DNA from 2 places in the Faecousia sp. genome. Region 2 is predicted to be linked to the other one. Evidence: riboswitches for the same ligand, from Rfam matches in the RefSeq annotation. Region 2 holds a riboswitch; the other holds the start of a gene.
The links. A riboswitch is a leader RNA that binds a small molecule or an ion and turns the genes downstream of it on or off. The one in region 2 is predicted to bind cobalamin.
Positions count from the first base shown of each region.

Region 1: it holds a riboswitch for cobalamin, as region 2 does, so the genes downstream of both, ACMKFF_RS07855 (S-layer homology domain-containing protein) here and ACMKFF_RS05990 (hypothetical protein) in region 2, are expected to answer to the same signal.

Region 1 is NZ_DBFZUT010000073.1:20,264-27,769, forward strand. Features, by position in the region: gene ACMKFF_RS07855 (S-layer homology domain-containing protein) at 1-1,779, opposite strand, end outside; cobalamin riboswitch at 1,875-2,099, opposite strand; gene ACMKFF_RS07860 (aldose epimerase family protein) at 2,247-3,167, shown strand; gene thyA (thymidylate synthase) at 3,164-3,994, shown strand; gene ACMKFF_RS07870 (dihydrofolate reductase) at 4,003-4,506, shown strand; gene trxA (thioredoxin) at 4,559-4,879, shown strand; gene ACMKFF_RS07880 (NAD(P)/FAD-dependent oxidoreductase) at 4,876-5,790, shown strand; gene ACMKFF_RS07885 (homocysteine S-methyltransferase family protein) at 5,754-6,629, opposite strand; gene ACMKFF_RS07890 (aminopeptidase) at 6,781-7,506, shown strand, end outside.
Region 2 is NZ_DBFZUT010000056.1:34,420-41,925, reverse strand. Features, by position in the region: gene ACMKFF_RS05995 (AAA family ATPase) at 1-607, opposite strand, end outside; gene ACMKFF_RS05990 (hypothetical protein) at 1,460-3,397, opposite strand; cobalamin riboswitch at 3,486-3,689, opposite strand; cobalamin riboswitch at 3,862-4,098, shown strand; gene ACMKFF_RS05985 (S-layer homology domain-containing protein) at 4,418-7,506, shown strand, end outside.

The DNA.
Region 1 (7,506 bases), on a different contig from region 2:
GCCGAGCTTCAGCACGGTGTCGAACGACTTCAGCTGCTCTTCCGTGAGGGCAGTCGTGTCGCCGGAGCCGCTGCCGATGGCCTGCGTGCCCGTGAGGTAATAGCAGTTCGAAACGGAGCCGCCGTTGTAGCCGATGAGCGAGCCCGCATAATTATAATTGCCCGCTGCCGCCAGTGTGATCGCACCGGCATTGTAGCAGGACGTCACGGTCGTGTTCGAATCCGTCTGGCCGAGAATGCCGCCGACGCGGTTTCCGGTGGCGGAGCCGACGTTATAGCACTCGCTCAGCGTAGTATAGTAGGCAGTGCCAACGATACCGGCCGAGAAATTGTTCGTACCATTGCTGATCGTGCCGAAGTTCGCGCAGCGCAGGACGGTCGAGCGCGCAGCGGACTTGCCGTTCAGACGGCCGACGATACCGCCGACATTCCGGCTCGTACCGGTGACCGTGGCATAGTTCGCGCAGGCCTCGATCGTGGCGCTGTCCGCCTGACCGGCGATGCCGCCGACATAGCCGCGGCCGGAGATGCTGCCGCGGACCGTCAGGCGGCGTACGGCCGCGCCGGTATCCAGGCAGCCGAACAGGCCGGCATAATCCGTCGTCTGCGAGACGAGCAGATTATCGATCGTGTGATACGCGCCGTCAAAGCTGCCCGCGAAGCGGCGGGCATCGCTGCCGATCGGCGTGAAGGCCACATTGCCCATGTCCAGATTGGCTGCGAGTGTCACATGCTTTCCGGCAAAGGCATTGCCGGAGGCGACCTGCGCGGACAGATAGGCCAGCTCCTCGCCGTTCGAGATGAGATAGGGATCGGCCTGCGTACCGGTGCCGCCCGCAAAGCCGTCTGCCACCGTTCCGTCCCATTCGATGCCGGGGACCATGGTGACCTTGACCGTCGTGTCGGCCTCGCCGAGCGTGAACGTGCCGCGTGCCGTCTTATAGCCCGCAGCCTTCACCTGATAGGAATAGTCCGCCGGGAAGAGCAGGTAGGAGCCGTCCTCCTCGGCCTGCATAACATTGTCGCCGTGCTTCACGGTAACGGCCGCCGTCGTGCCTGCGGCAAGGCCCGTGATCAAGAACGCCGCCTTATGGCGTGCAAGCTCCGTCATGGTCACGGGGACTTCAACGGCCGCATCCGTCACGGTAAAGCTGCCGGTGGCCTGCGCATAGCCGAAGGCCTCGGCCGTATAGCGGTACTCGCCCGCCGGAACGCTGGCCTTGCCGTCCGTCACGGCATAGGAAGCATCCGCGCTGTCCGTCAGCGTAAAGGCCGTGCCTGCAGGCGCGCCCGTGAACGTGACGCCATAGTACGTTTTGCAGCTGAAGTCCTTCAGATAGAGCGTGTCATCGTTCTTATCGCTGCTGTAGTCCTTGGAATACCCGATGGTCACGACGTCATTCGCCGCGACCTCCATCGTGTAGGTCTGGAAGGACGTCATCGCACCAGAATACGAAGCCTTGCTGGACTGCGTCAGGTTCGTTCCGTTCTTCGTGACCGCCATGTAGTCATAGTTGGACTCGCTGGAGACCTTATAGGAGAAGCGGAACGTACCGCCGCTCCGGAAGGTCAGCTTGAGGGTGGAAGTCGTTCCCCCCACACCCTTGTTGCCGGATATCAGGCAAGTCTCGTCGTCGCTCTCCGCAAAGGGATAGGAGGCGTCGTTTTCCACGGTCGCCGGAACGTCCGCAAAAAACTCATCAAAACTTGCCGCTGCTGCGACCGGGATGCTGCACAGCACCATGCACAGCACAAGGATCGCCGCGATCATTCGTTTCATGATCCAATCTTCCTTTCTTGATACGAAAATAATAAAAACACTGCGGCAGAGGGCCTCGTTTCCCCTGCCGCAGCCGTTTTCCTGCGTCATGGCGCACCTGCGCCGCATGCTTCTGTAGGTCTTCTGACTCGTGCTCCCGGGTCTCCCCCGCAACGCGGCGCTCAGCCTTCTCAGGTCGCCCCAATGACCGGCTTTCGCCCATGGAGCTCGCGTCTTGCACATACAGCGCCGGTCGGCGTTGCAGGCTCTCACTGCATTCCCTTGTCCATCCCCGGCTGTACATATGCCCTGCCGGAGCCACAAAAGCTTTTTGTTTTTAACTTATTCAGTATAGCATATTTCCGCAGCATTGTAAAGCCGGATGAAAAACGTTCCGACCCTATAACCGCCGTTGACGGAGCGCCGAAAATACGCTATAATTTAATTGTATATTATGATCCGCCCCCGGCGGGAAGGAGTGCAGCATTATGATCCAGTTATCTGATTTCTATGGCTACAGCATGTATACCATCTCTTCCGATACGCTTTCCGTCTCCGTGATGAGCCTCGGTGCGACCGTCACAAAGCTTGCTTATCTGGGCCGCAATGTCGTGGTCAGCCTGAAGACCCCGGACGACTATCTGCAGGACACCAGCTATCTCGGCGCGATCGTCGGACGCTATGCCAACCGCATTGCGGGCGGCCGCTTTCCGCTGAACGGCGAGACGGTGCAGGTCGAGCAGAACGAGGGCCGCAATCACCTGCACGGCGGCAGCGTCGGCTTCCACAAGCGCATCTGGGCAGCTGAATGCCTTGGGGAGCAGGCCGTTCGCTTCACGCTGCACACGCCGGACGGCGACGCGGGCTATCCCGGCGCGCTGACGATGCACGTCACCTATCGCGTGGAGGGCAGCCGGCTGTTCCTCGATTTTGAGGGTGTCAGCACAAAGGACACCATCCTTGCGCCAACGACGCACATGTATTTCAACCTCGGCGGCACAGAGAGCATCCTCGGAACGACGCTGCAGATCAATGCCGGCCGCTGGATCCCCGTGGACGGCGAGCTCATTCCCACCGGCGAGCTGCGCCCGGCCGAGGGCCCGTTCGACTTCCGCACGCCGCACACCATTGCGCAGAACTTTGACCACGGCTTCGTGCTCGACGGGCAGGACGCTCTTGTGGCAGAGGACGGCGGCGTCCGCCTGTCGCTGCACACGGACTACCCTGCCCTGCAGCTCTACACCGGTGAATTCCTCTCGGGCAAGCTCCATCCGAATCAGGGCTTTGCCATTGAGCCGGAGGCCTGCCCCGACACGCCGAACCATCCGGAATTCGGCTCCTCCGTGCTGAAGGCCGGTGAGACGTTCCATCGCTCCATCACCTATACCTTCGAATCCACCGCAAAATGAGCCGCGCCGATTTGCTCTACCGCGAGACGTGTGCACGCATCCTGCGCGAGGGTGTCTGGGACACCGATCAGTCCGTTCGCCCGCGCTGGGCGGACGGTTCCCCGGCCCATACGGTCAAGTGCTTCGGTGTGGTGAACCGCTATGATCTGCAGGAGGAATTCCCGCTCATGACGCTGCGCCGCACCTATTGGCGCTCATGCGTGGAGGAGCTTCTGTGGATCTGGCAGAAGAAGTCGAACAACGTCCGCGACCTCGGCAGCCACATCTGGGACAGCTGGGCCGATGAGAACGGCTCCATCGGCAAGGCCTACGGCTATCAGCTCGGCATCAAATACCGCTTCCCGGAGGGAGAGTTCGATCAGGTCGACCGCGTGCTATACGACCTGAAGCACAACCCGGCCAGCCGCCGCATTCTGACAAACCTCTACAATTTCGCCGATCTGCACGAGATGGCTCTGTATCCCTGCGCCTATTCCATGACGTTCAATGTCAGCGGCAACCGGCTCAACGCCATTCTGAATCAGCGCTCGCAGGACATGCTCACGGCAAACAACTGGAATGTCGTGCAGTATGCCGTGCTCGTGCACATGCTGGCGCAGGTCAGCGGTCTTGTCGCAGGCGAGCTCGTGCATGTAATCGCCGATTGCCATATCTACGACCGCCACATTCCGCTTGTCGAGCAGATGCTGGAGCTGGAGCCGTATCCCGCGCCGGAATTCCAGCTCGATCCTGCGGTCACGGACTTCTATGCCTTCACGCCGGACAGCGTGCAGGTGGAGAACTACCGCTATCATCCGTTTTCGGCCAGAATTCCTGTCGCCATTTAGGAGGAGCCATGGACTGCATCGTCAACGTCACGCAAAACTGGGGCATCGGGAGGGACGGCGATCTGCTTGTCTCCATTCCCACCGACCTGCGCCGCTTCCGCGCGCTCACGACCGGGAAGACCGTGATCTATGGCCGCAAGACCCTGCTCACCTTCCCCCACGCGCGCCCGCTGCCGAACCGCGAGAACTGGATTCTCTCAGCCACGCCCGGCTTTTCCGTGCCGGGCGCAGCGGTGTTTCCGTCGCTTGCGGCCCTGCAGGAAGCCCTGCGTACCCGTCCGGCCGATTCGCTGTGCCTCATCGGCGGTGCGAGCGTCTACCGCGCGCTGCTGCCGTGGTGCAGCCGCGTGCTGCTCACGCAGACCTGCGCCGACCTGCCTGCCGACCGGTTTTTCCCCGATCTGGACCGGCTCCCGAACTGGCGCTGCACGGACACCAGCCCCCTGCAGGAGGACGGCGGCCATTGCTTCCGCTATCTGACCTACGAAAACGACGCTCCGCTTCCGTTATAAACATAGAATTGCTCCCTTCTGCGCAGACTAAGCGCCGAAGGGAGTGATTTTTATGCCGATTTTACCTTTGACGGAAGAAAATTTCGAGCAGGAGGTCCTGCAGGCCGAGGGGCCGGTGCTCGTAGACCTCTTTGCCGCGTGGTGCGGCCCGTGCCGTGCGCTTGCGCCGGTGCTGGAGATGCTGGCAGAGGCCCGGCCGGAGCTGCGCATCGGAAAGGTCGATGTGGACGCCCAGCCCGAGCTTGCGGCGCGGTTTGACGTGCTGACCGTCCCGACGCTGCTGCTGTTCCGCTCCGGCAGGCTGCTCCGGCGCACGACCGGCGCAAAAACACCGGCGGAGCTGGAAGAATTTCTGCGGAGCGGCGAAGCATGAGATGCTATGACATGGCCGTGGTCGGGGCCGGACCGGCGGGCTGCACGGCGGCTCTCTATGCCGCCCGCGCCGGGCTGGACGTGCTCGTTCTCGAGCGGCTCGGCCCCGGCGGGCAGATGGCGCAGACGCAGCACATTGAGAATTACCCCGGCTTTCCGGAAGGCGCAGACGGAGCCGCGCTGGCAGACGGCATGAAAGCGGGTGCGGAGCGCGCGGGGGCCATTTTTCTGCTGGCCGACGTCCGCAGCGCGCAGCTCACCGGCCGCGTAAAGGAGCTGCAGACAGACGGCGGGCCGGTCCTTGCCCGGACCGTTGTGCTCGCCACGGGAGCGGGCCCGCGGAGGCTCGGGCTGCCGCAGGAGGACGAGCTGCCCGGCGTGAGCTACTGCGCCGCCTGCGACGGGGCGTTTTTCCGCGGGAAGGACGTCGCCGTGGTCGGCGGCGGCAATTCCGCCGTCAGCGAAGCCCTGCTGCTGTCGCGGCTGTGCCGCCATGTGTCGCTCGTGCACCGCCGCAGCACATTCCGGGCATCTGCCGCAGAGCTGGCGGCGCTGGAAAAGCAGGACAATGTGACATTCTGCCGGAACAGCATCGTAACGGAGCTGCTGGGCCGTGAGCGCCTGACCGGCATCCGCCTGCAGAACGGCCGGGAGCTGGAGATCAGCGGCCTGTTTGTCTGCATCGGCCGCACGCCTGTCTCCGCCCTCGGCGGCGAGCAGCTCCGCCGGACGCCGGACGGCTATTACTGCGCGGACGAGACGACACGGACCGGCCTGCCGGGCGTTTTTGCCGCAGGCGACGTGCGGGAAAAGCAGCTGCGCCAGATCGTTACGGCCGTCTCGGACGGCGCAGCGGCGGCGCAGCAGGCGGAGCATTATCTGGGCAAAACGTCCCGCAGGGCGGAAATATAGCGCGGATCCGTGCCGCAGCAGCCGCCGACGAGTGCAGCTCCGGCATCGATCAGCGTGCGCATATGCTGCGCGAATGCCGCCGGGCCCATGGAATAGATGGCCTCGCCCTCCGGCGAGATCTCCGGCATACCCGCATTCGGCTTGACAAGGAGCGGCACCTTCGCGGCCTGCTTCATATTGCGCACAAGGCTTTCGAGCTGGTCCGGGCCGGTGGAGCAGTTGATGCCGACTGCGGCCGCGCCGAGCTCCTGCAGCGTCTCCACGGCCTCGACGCAGGTCCCGCCGAAATAGCCGCTGCCATCGGCCTGCACCGTCATGCTGCACAGGACCGGCAGGGCGCAGACACTCTGCGCCGCCTCGAGGGCGACGGTCATCTCGTCGATGCCGAGCATGGTCTCCACAACGAGCAGGTCGGCCCCGGCCTCGGCCAATGCCGTAATTTGCTCCGTGTAAATTTCAAACAGCTCGTGATATGTCATCGTCCCGGCAGGCTCGAGCGGCACGCCGGTCGTTGTGAGGTCGCCTGCCACGAGCGCGCGGCCGCCCGCCGCCTCGCGCGACAGCGCAACGAGCTGCCGGTTCAGAAGCGCAACATCGTTCTCGCGGCCGCAGCGTGCAAGCCCGCGCCGGTTGGCGCAGAACGTCGGCGCATAGATGATCTGCGACCCGGCCGCGATATAGTCCCGCTGCAGAGCCAGCAGAGGCTCCGGATGCTCTGTGACCCAGACCTCCGTGCAGATGCCGCGCGGCATGCCCGCGCGCATCAGGTTCGAGCCGGTCGCGCCGTCGAGCAGTACGGGGCCGCGCGCAAGCAGCGCCTGAAAAGCTTCGTTTGTCATAGGTTCCTCCGTGGTATGGTTTTCTCTTCTATTTTACCCGCTCCGGCGGGAATTTGCAACGAGAAACTTCCGCATGCATTTTCGGTTGCATTCCGGTGGGGTTTCTGCTAGAATAGCGATAGATTCCATTCATTATTACAAGGAGGACAATATGAAAAAGTCCGTACTGCGCAAATATGCCACGCTGATCGCCACGGTCGGCGTCAATGTCCAGAAGGGTCAGGAGGTCTTCATCGCCGCCGAGCTCGATCAGCCCGAATTCGTAAAGATGGTCGTTGAGGAATGCTACCGCGCCGGTGCCAAGCGCGTTGTGGTGGACTGGGACTATCAGCCGCTGACGAAGCTCCATGTCCGCTGGCGCAGCCAGAAGAACCTCTCCACGCTGGAAAACTGGGAGGAGGCCCGCTGGCAGCACTATGTCGATGAGATTCCCTGCCGCATCTACCTGATTTCCGAGGACCCGGACGGTCTGCGCGGCGTCAATCAGGAAAAGATGGCCAAGGCCGGTCAGGCCAAGTACAAGGTCATCCGCCCGTACCGCGACCAGATCGAGAACAAGTATCAGTGGTGCATCGCGGCCGTCCCCGGTGTTGCGTGGGCAAAGAAGCTCTTCCCGAACCTGTCGAAGGCACAGGCCGTCGAGAAGCTGTGGGAAGCCATTCTGGCCGCCTCCCGCGTGGACGACGACCCCGTTGCCGCATGGAAGGCCCATAACGAGGACCTCGCCCGCCGCTGTGCCTATCTGAACGACCTCGGCATCACGGAGCTGGAATATCACAGCTCGAACGGCACGAATTTCAAGGTCGGCATGATCGAAGACGCCGAATTCAAGGGCGGCGGCGAGAACTCTCTGCTCGGCCACTTCTTCAACCCGAAC
Region 2 (7,506 bases):
CATCCGTCACGGGGCGCACCTGCGCAAGCGGGTCGGCGTGGTGGCGCTCCTTCATCAGCTCCACCTGACTTTCCCGGTCGGGGTAGCCCATGCTCAGGCACAGCAGGAAGCGGTCGAGCTGCGCCGGGGGCAGGAGCTGCGTTCCGGCCGAGCCGACGGGATTCTGCGTCGCCAGCACGAAAAACGGCTGCGGCAGCGGATGCGTCTTCCCGTCGACGGTCACGCGGCGCTCCTCCATAGCCTCCAGCAGGGCCGCCTGCGTCTTGGTGGAGGTACGGTTGATCTCGTCCGCCAGCAGCAGGTTCGTCATGACCGCGCCCGGCTGGTAGGAAAAGGCTCCCGCCTGCTTGTCATAGACGGAGAAGCCCAGAATGTCCGACGGCATCGTGTCCGGCGTGAACTGCACGCGGCGGGTCTCCAGCCCGAGCGCGCGTGCGAAGGCCATGGCCAGCGTCGTTTTGCCAACGCCGGGCACATCGTCCAGCAGCACATGGCCCTGCGCCAGCACGGCCATCAGGACCTTTTCCACGATCTCCCGCTTGCCGAGGATGACCTTCTGCACCTCGCGGAGCACCTGCGCCGCAAGCTCATATTGTTTCTGTTCCATCATGCCGCCTCCCGATATTTCGATTCGTATACGCAGCCGCCGTCCGGCAGCCGCTCCAGCGCGCAGAGGGCCAGCATGGCCTGCTCCGTCGCCATGAGATTTCCTTCCGTGTCCGTCAGCAGATGCGCATAGCTCCCGTCCGCCTTCCGGAATTCTGCAAGGCCTGTTTCGGGGTTCACGCTGCCGAATTCCTGCTCCGGATCGATGCCGAGCGCAGCCAGCGCAAGGAGGACCTGCGCGCAGCTCTCGGCGCTCGGCTCGCCGTAGGCCAGGAAGGTGCCGTCCGGCTGCATTTGATCCTTCAGCCAGGCAAGCGCCCGCTCCACGGTCTCGTCCCGGCCGTAGGGCGCAAGGGCCTGCAGGGCCATGGCCGTCATATCGGCCTCCGAGGCGCCGGAAACGAGGCCGAAGCCGCCGTCCGGCTCCTGCGCCGCGCGGATGGCCTCCACGATCCCGGCGCGCGTGTTTTTCGCCCGCTCCGGCTCCGGATAGGTCCCGGCATCGACCGCCAGCAGGGCAAAGATCAGGCCGTTGAGGCCCTGCGCGCCGAGCTCGCCCGCAAAATTCCACACGCCGTCGTCCAGCAGGTCCACGGTCGTGCCGTCCGGCCGCGTACCGAAGGCGGCCGGGTCGCCGCCGAGCATGGCGACGGTCAGGATCGTACGGGAATACTCCGTCGCCATGAGCGCATCGAGCGTGCCCTGCTCGGCATAGCGCTCCGTGACATGCCGCTCAAGCGCGGCAAGATAGGCGTCATAGCTCTCGTTCGCACCGCAGGCCAGCAGCGCCATGGCGAGCCAATCTCCGATGGAGCTGCCCGCCAGCTCCGCTGCGCGGCCCTCCAGGAAGCCCTCACGCACGCCGAGCAGCGCCCGGCAGCCCGCGAGTGCCTTTGCAGGCGCCGATCTTGCGCCGCAGCCCGCCAGCAGTGCAGCGCACAGCAGCAGGATCAGAATATTTCGCATTTGCTTCAAGGAACATGCTCCTCTCGTTTCCGTTCTCCGCCGGGTCCGTGGGGGCCGTTGGCGGCTCCGTGGGCTCCGTGGGCTCCGTGGGATCCGTGGGATCCGTGGGATCCGTTGGGTCGACCGTTCCGGTCTTCGGCAGGACGTCGCGGCGCGTCTCGGCGCACTTCGTGCAGACATAGTCCGCATAGCCGTCCTCCGTCTCCGTCGGCTCGACACGGGCCGTCTCCTGCCAGTCGTGGCCAAGCGGGATCTCCTGCCCGTCGCGCCAGACATAGCAGTAGCTGGACAGCACGCCGTAGCCGCCGCCCGTCGCGCCGAAGCCGTCGATATCCTTGCCCCAGGCCAGCGTAAAGCGCAGCGTCAGCACGTCGCCGTCGCCGAGCATCCATTCCGACAGGCCCTTGCCGGGGTAATAGCCGTTGACATCATACATCCAGCCCGCGCCCCAGGTGTAGTCGTGCTGGCCGAGGCTGTCGCGGCCGGGCGCGCCCGTCAGTGAGATGCCGTCGCGCTGGATGAGTGTCCAGAGGCGCTCCGGCACCTGCGCGCGAAACAGCAGGTCGCCGCGCGTCAGGCGCATGAGATAAAAACCGCCGTTCTTTTCCGCAAGGCCGTCATAGCCTGCCTCATAGCCGCAGTCCTCCAGCATCTGCAGCACGGTCTGCGCGGCCGTGTCGCCCTGTTTGATGCGGACGGTCTCCTCGTCGACGATTCCGAGGCCGACGGTCGTGGCGTCGATGCGGATGGTCGCCTCACCGATGTCGTCGCCCTCCGAGACCGTCTGATAGACGATCTTCACGGTGCGCATGGCGGAATTTCCGGCATCGTCCCACGCAAGGATGCGCAGCGTATATTCCCGCTCATCGCCGACGAGCGGCGCGGAGAAGCGCAGCACATATTCATAGCCGGACGCGGCGCTGCCGGTCGGGTTCGTCAGCAGCTCGCCGTCCATCGAAACCTGCAGATGGCTCGTGTAGATCGGTGAACCGTCCGTGCCCGTCCTCGCCCAGACGACGAACGTCATCGTCTGCACGGAGACGGGATCGGTCCGGCCGTCGCGGCTCGTCGTGATGATGGGCGGCGCATCGCCGATCTCGGGCTGATCGTCGTCTGCGAGCCTTGCGCGGTAGGAAATATGGTATACCGCGGCATCGCCGACGCGGCGGCCGTCGCGATATAAATATAGGGAGAAGGTATAGGACTGATTTAAGGTAAGGCGGACGGAGAAGTTCCGGTCGTCCGCCGGCAGAAGGCGCGTGCCGTTGTTTGCGGTGGAGCCGGACTCCTTATAATATACCCGCAGGCTCAGGTCTCCGCTGCCCGCAGCATAGGCATAAAACCGCAGCGTATCGCCGTCCAGCTCACCGGAGCGCCAGACGCGGCTGACAAGGTCCGTCACGATATGCGGCTCCTCGGGGCCGGGGGCCTCCGTGGGGGCAGGACCCGGCTCCTCCGTCGGCTCCGTTCCGCCGCCGGTGCTGCGCGTCGGCTCCTCGCTCGGCTCGGGCGTCTGTGTCGTCTGCGTGGCGGACGTCGCATCCGTCGGCTCGTCCGGCTCCGTAGATAGCTCGGCCGTTTCCGTCTCGTCCGGCTCTTCGGACGGCTCCGTCGGCTCCGGGGACTGCGTGAGGGGCACGTCGTCCGATGTGCCGCCGCTGCCGCCGCGCTCCTGTCGGTCCGGCTGCAGGACCTGCGCCTGCTCCGGCAGCGGATCGGGCGGGCGCACCTGTCCGCCCGTGAACACGACAGCCACCGCACCGGCCAGAAGCGAAAGGATCAGCACGGCCGTGCAGACCCGGCCCCAGATTGTTTTCCGTCTCATGGCACGACCCCCAGAAAAAAAGGACACTGCAACAATCGTTGCAGCGTCCGCATTTGCGCACAACAATATGCCCCGTTTCCCGCACCATGCGGGCAGAGCCTCCCCAAGCAGGTCTTCTGACTCACGCCTCGACGGCCGCGCGCGCCTTCTCAGGGTTCCCCAATGACCGGCTTTCGCCCTGCACGCGGCCTCCGCGCATACAGCGGCGGTACCGTCCGGGATTCTCACCCGGTTCCCTATCCTCTCCCGCTGCCCGGACGGCAGCGGAAGCACTTGAAGCTTCCATTGCTCTCAGTATAACAAGGGCCGATTTTTTTGTCAAGTCCGTTCCGGTGTGTGTTGCCGCATTCGCTAAAAAAATACGGATTTCGGTGCTTGACAGGCGCGCCCGCATGGTCTATAATCAAAGTAGTCCGCACAAAGCCTGTGCGGCATGAACTGAATATTCTGCTTGCAGAGACCGTATGTACGCAACGGCGCGGGGCGACCCCGTCAGGCATACGGGTAAACAAGGGAACGGGGATAATACCCCGAGGGAGGCGCGCTGCGCCTCTGGGATAACCGTCGCTGTGAGCGTTGAGTCCGCTGCCCGTCGGCGAAAGCCGGTCATTGGGGGATCCTGAGAAGGCAGGGCAGCGGCCGTGGGGGCTTTGCTCCCGGATGCGCGACCCAGAAGACCTACTGTGATGCATTACTTTGCCCGAATCGGTTGAGGGGATAGTCTATCTATCCTCTCAGCCGTTTTTTGTGCCCGATTCGGGGCAGCGGATGCGTTCCCGCTGCGCATGACCGGGTGTTCTCCTCCTGTGGGCGGGTCGGGTGCCGCCGACCCGCCCCACGATGCAGCAGCTTGCCAAAAACTCCATGTCTCCCATGTAGTTTCCTGTCAGGCTGTTTTTTTGCGGCCCGCCCGTTGGGCTTTGCGCTGATCTTTTGGACCGAACACGGTCTAAGGATAAATAAAATCGGGAAGCCACTAATCGTATCCTCAATGGCTTCCCCAAAAGAAAGGAAAACAGCATGAAAAGAATCCTGAGCATCCTGCTGGTGCTTGCCATGCTTCTGTCGATGATCCCTGCGGTCTTCGCGGCGGACTGCGACATCACGGTAAGTACCCCGGCGCCCGATCCCGTCAAGGTCGGTGCGCTGTACCAGCTCCCGCTCGGAACGGTGTTCACCGACCCGAACGGGCACGCTCTCAGCTTCGCGCTGAAGGCGGATTACGGCGATAAGGTCTATATCAAGGACAATACGCTGCAGTTCACCTCTGCCGAGGCAGGGGAATTCCGCATCGGCATTACCGCTACCTGCACGGACGGCGGCAGTGCTGAGACTGTCGTTCCCATCACGGTCGAGGCCGTGGAGGACGGCGACAAGAACCAGTACGGCTATGACGAGACCGACCAGGCCTCCGTCACCGTCTATGTGACCATCTCGAGCGACGGCGCACCGATCATCGGCAAGGACGACGGCGGCACCATCCTGTCGCATCTGGAGGTCAAGGTCCCGTACTTCCCCCTGTCCCTGTACGGTCTGGACGATTTTAACCGTTACCACACGGAGAACGGCTCCGGAAGCTATACGGACAACGAGATCGTGCAGCGCCCGACGCTCCTGCACCTCTACATCTATATGCTCGAGCGCTACTACCTCGGCGTGGCCGAGAAGGACTGCGGCAAGGGCACATCCGGCCTGCTGGAATTCACCGGCAGCGGCGAAGGCGTGAATGACATGCTCGGCGGCTCCTATGAGGATACGCGCAATGCGCTGCTCATCTCCGGCAGCGCCACGTCCATGTACATGCAGAACTTCTGGGGCCATGACGAGAACCTCATGTACTACCGCAACCACGTCTATCCCCTGATGTCTGCGGGCTGGGGCTCCACGGCAAACTACATTCTGCTGTCCGACAACGACACGATCGATCTGGCCATGTTCTCCAACTGGAGCTTCTGGACCTACGGCGCATTCGCCCGCTTTGACAAGGACGACTACACCGCCAAGGTCGGTGAAAAGATCACATTCGAAACGCAGAAGTATGACACCAAGTCCGTGTCCGACGGCGGCACGGAGTCCTTTGAGCCGATCACCGGTCTCAATGTGAAGCTCTACAATGAAAACTGGGAACAGCAGCAGGAGCTTACGAGCGAAGGCAGCAGCTACACGCTCGACACGGCCTCGCTGAAGGCCGGTACCTATTACCTGCTGGGCTATGACCCGAACTACGGCACGAAGAACGCCTGCTACGCCCCCGCAACGGCGAAGGTCGTTCTCACGAGCGAGGCACCTCAGCCCTGCCAGTGGGACGAAGGCGTCGTCACGACAGAGCCCACCTGCACGACGGCCGGTGTCAAGACGTTCTCCTGCAGCGTGCACGGTGAGACCCGCACGGAAGAGCTTCCGGCCCTCGGCCATGAATACGGCAGCGACGGCCTGTGCACCCGCTGCGGCGCGCAGGATCCCGCGATCCCCACGCAGGACGAGAGTGGCGTCTACTGCATTGCCAGCGAGAAGCAGCTGCAGTGGTTCGCAGCGAAGGTCAACGGCGGCGACACCGCCATCAGCGGCAAGCTGACGGCCAACCTCGAGCTGACCGAGGCCTGGACCCCGATCGGCACCCAGAGCCAGCCGTTTACCGGCAGCTTTGACGGCGACGGCCACAGCATCTCCGGCATGGACATCACCTATGCCGCCACCTCCGGCAGCGCCCCCTATCTCGGCTTCTTCGGCTATGTCAAGGGCACGGCTGACAAGAAGGCGGAGATCAGGAACCTGACGCTCTCCGGCAAGCTCGACATCACCGAGAACTACCGCAATTCCTACGCCTATTCCGGCGGCCTCGTCGGCGGTGCGGAATATGTTTCCTTCACCAATATCACGACGAACGTCACAATCACCGCGAAGAAGGGCTCCGCCCCCTATCCGTGGAGCTATGTCGGCGGCTTTGCCGGTATCGTGAAGAATGCAGACTTCCTGCGCTGCGTCAACAACGGCGCCGTGACCACGGACGGCGACTATGTCTCCGGCTTCGCGGCCAAGAGCGAGACGACGACCTACACCTCCTGCGTGAACAATGGCGCGATCACCGGCCGCACGAAGATTGGCGGCTTCGGCGCTTCCGTCAAGTCCACGAAGGCCGTTGATTCCTGCAACACCGGTGCCATCGGCCTTGCCGCCTATAACGGCAGCAATCAGGGTATCGGCGGTCTGTTCGGCGAGATCGGCTACGGCTCGACGCTCACGCGCTGCTACAACACCGGCGCCGTCACCGGCGACTGCTATGTCGGCGGTCTCGTCGGCTCGGTCGGCAGCGGCTCCGACGCCGCGAACGGCCCGAGCTACATCGTCGACAGCTACAACTCCGGCTCGATCACCGGCCACAGCGACAAGAACTACTGCGGCATCGGCGGTCTGGTCGGCAAGCTCGACGCCAGCTCCTCGAGAGTCTATGAGCAGAGCTACGTTCACAACTGCTATAACGTCGGCACCGTGACCGACCTTGGGCTGAAGACGATCAATGCCGGTGCGGCGATCGGTCTGATGCACGCGGATTATTCCACGGGCAGCTACCTCGAAGTGGAAAATGTCTATTACCTCGCCTGTGGCCTCGAGGGCCTCGGCAAGATGAACTATTCCACGATGCATGACCCGTCCGTCTTTGTGGAGATGACGGCCGTGGCCATGAAGGCCTCCGACTTCGTCACGAAGCTCGGCGCTTCCTTCAAGGCTGACGGAACCTGCATGCAGAAGGTCAACAGCGGCTACCCCGTCCTCACCTGGCAGCAGCTGGGCGAAGGCCAGAGCGAGCACACGTTTAAAGTGACCGCAACGGTCGACGCGACCTGCACCGAGGCCGGTTCCAAGACCTACACCTGCACGGCCTGCGGCGAGACGAAGGCGGAAGAGATTCCGGCTCTCGGCCACAATGTCGGCGAAGGCGGCATCTGCAGCCGCTGCGGTGAGAAGATCGCCTACCTGTCCGCGCTCCGCCTGACCGCCTACAACGCCTCCGGCGACTATGTCTTTACGCCGGAATTCGACGGTAAGACGGCCGAATATCAGGTCGCCATCCCCGATGCAGACGGCTTCAGCGCCTTCCTGTGGGCCAC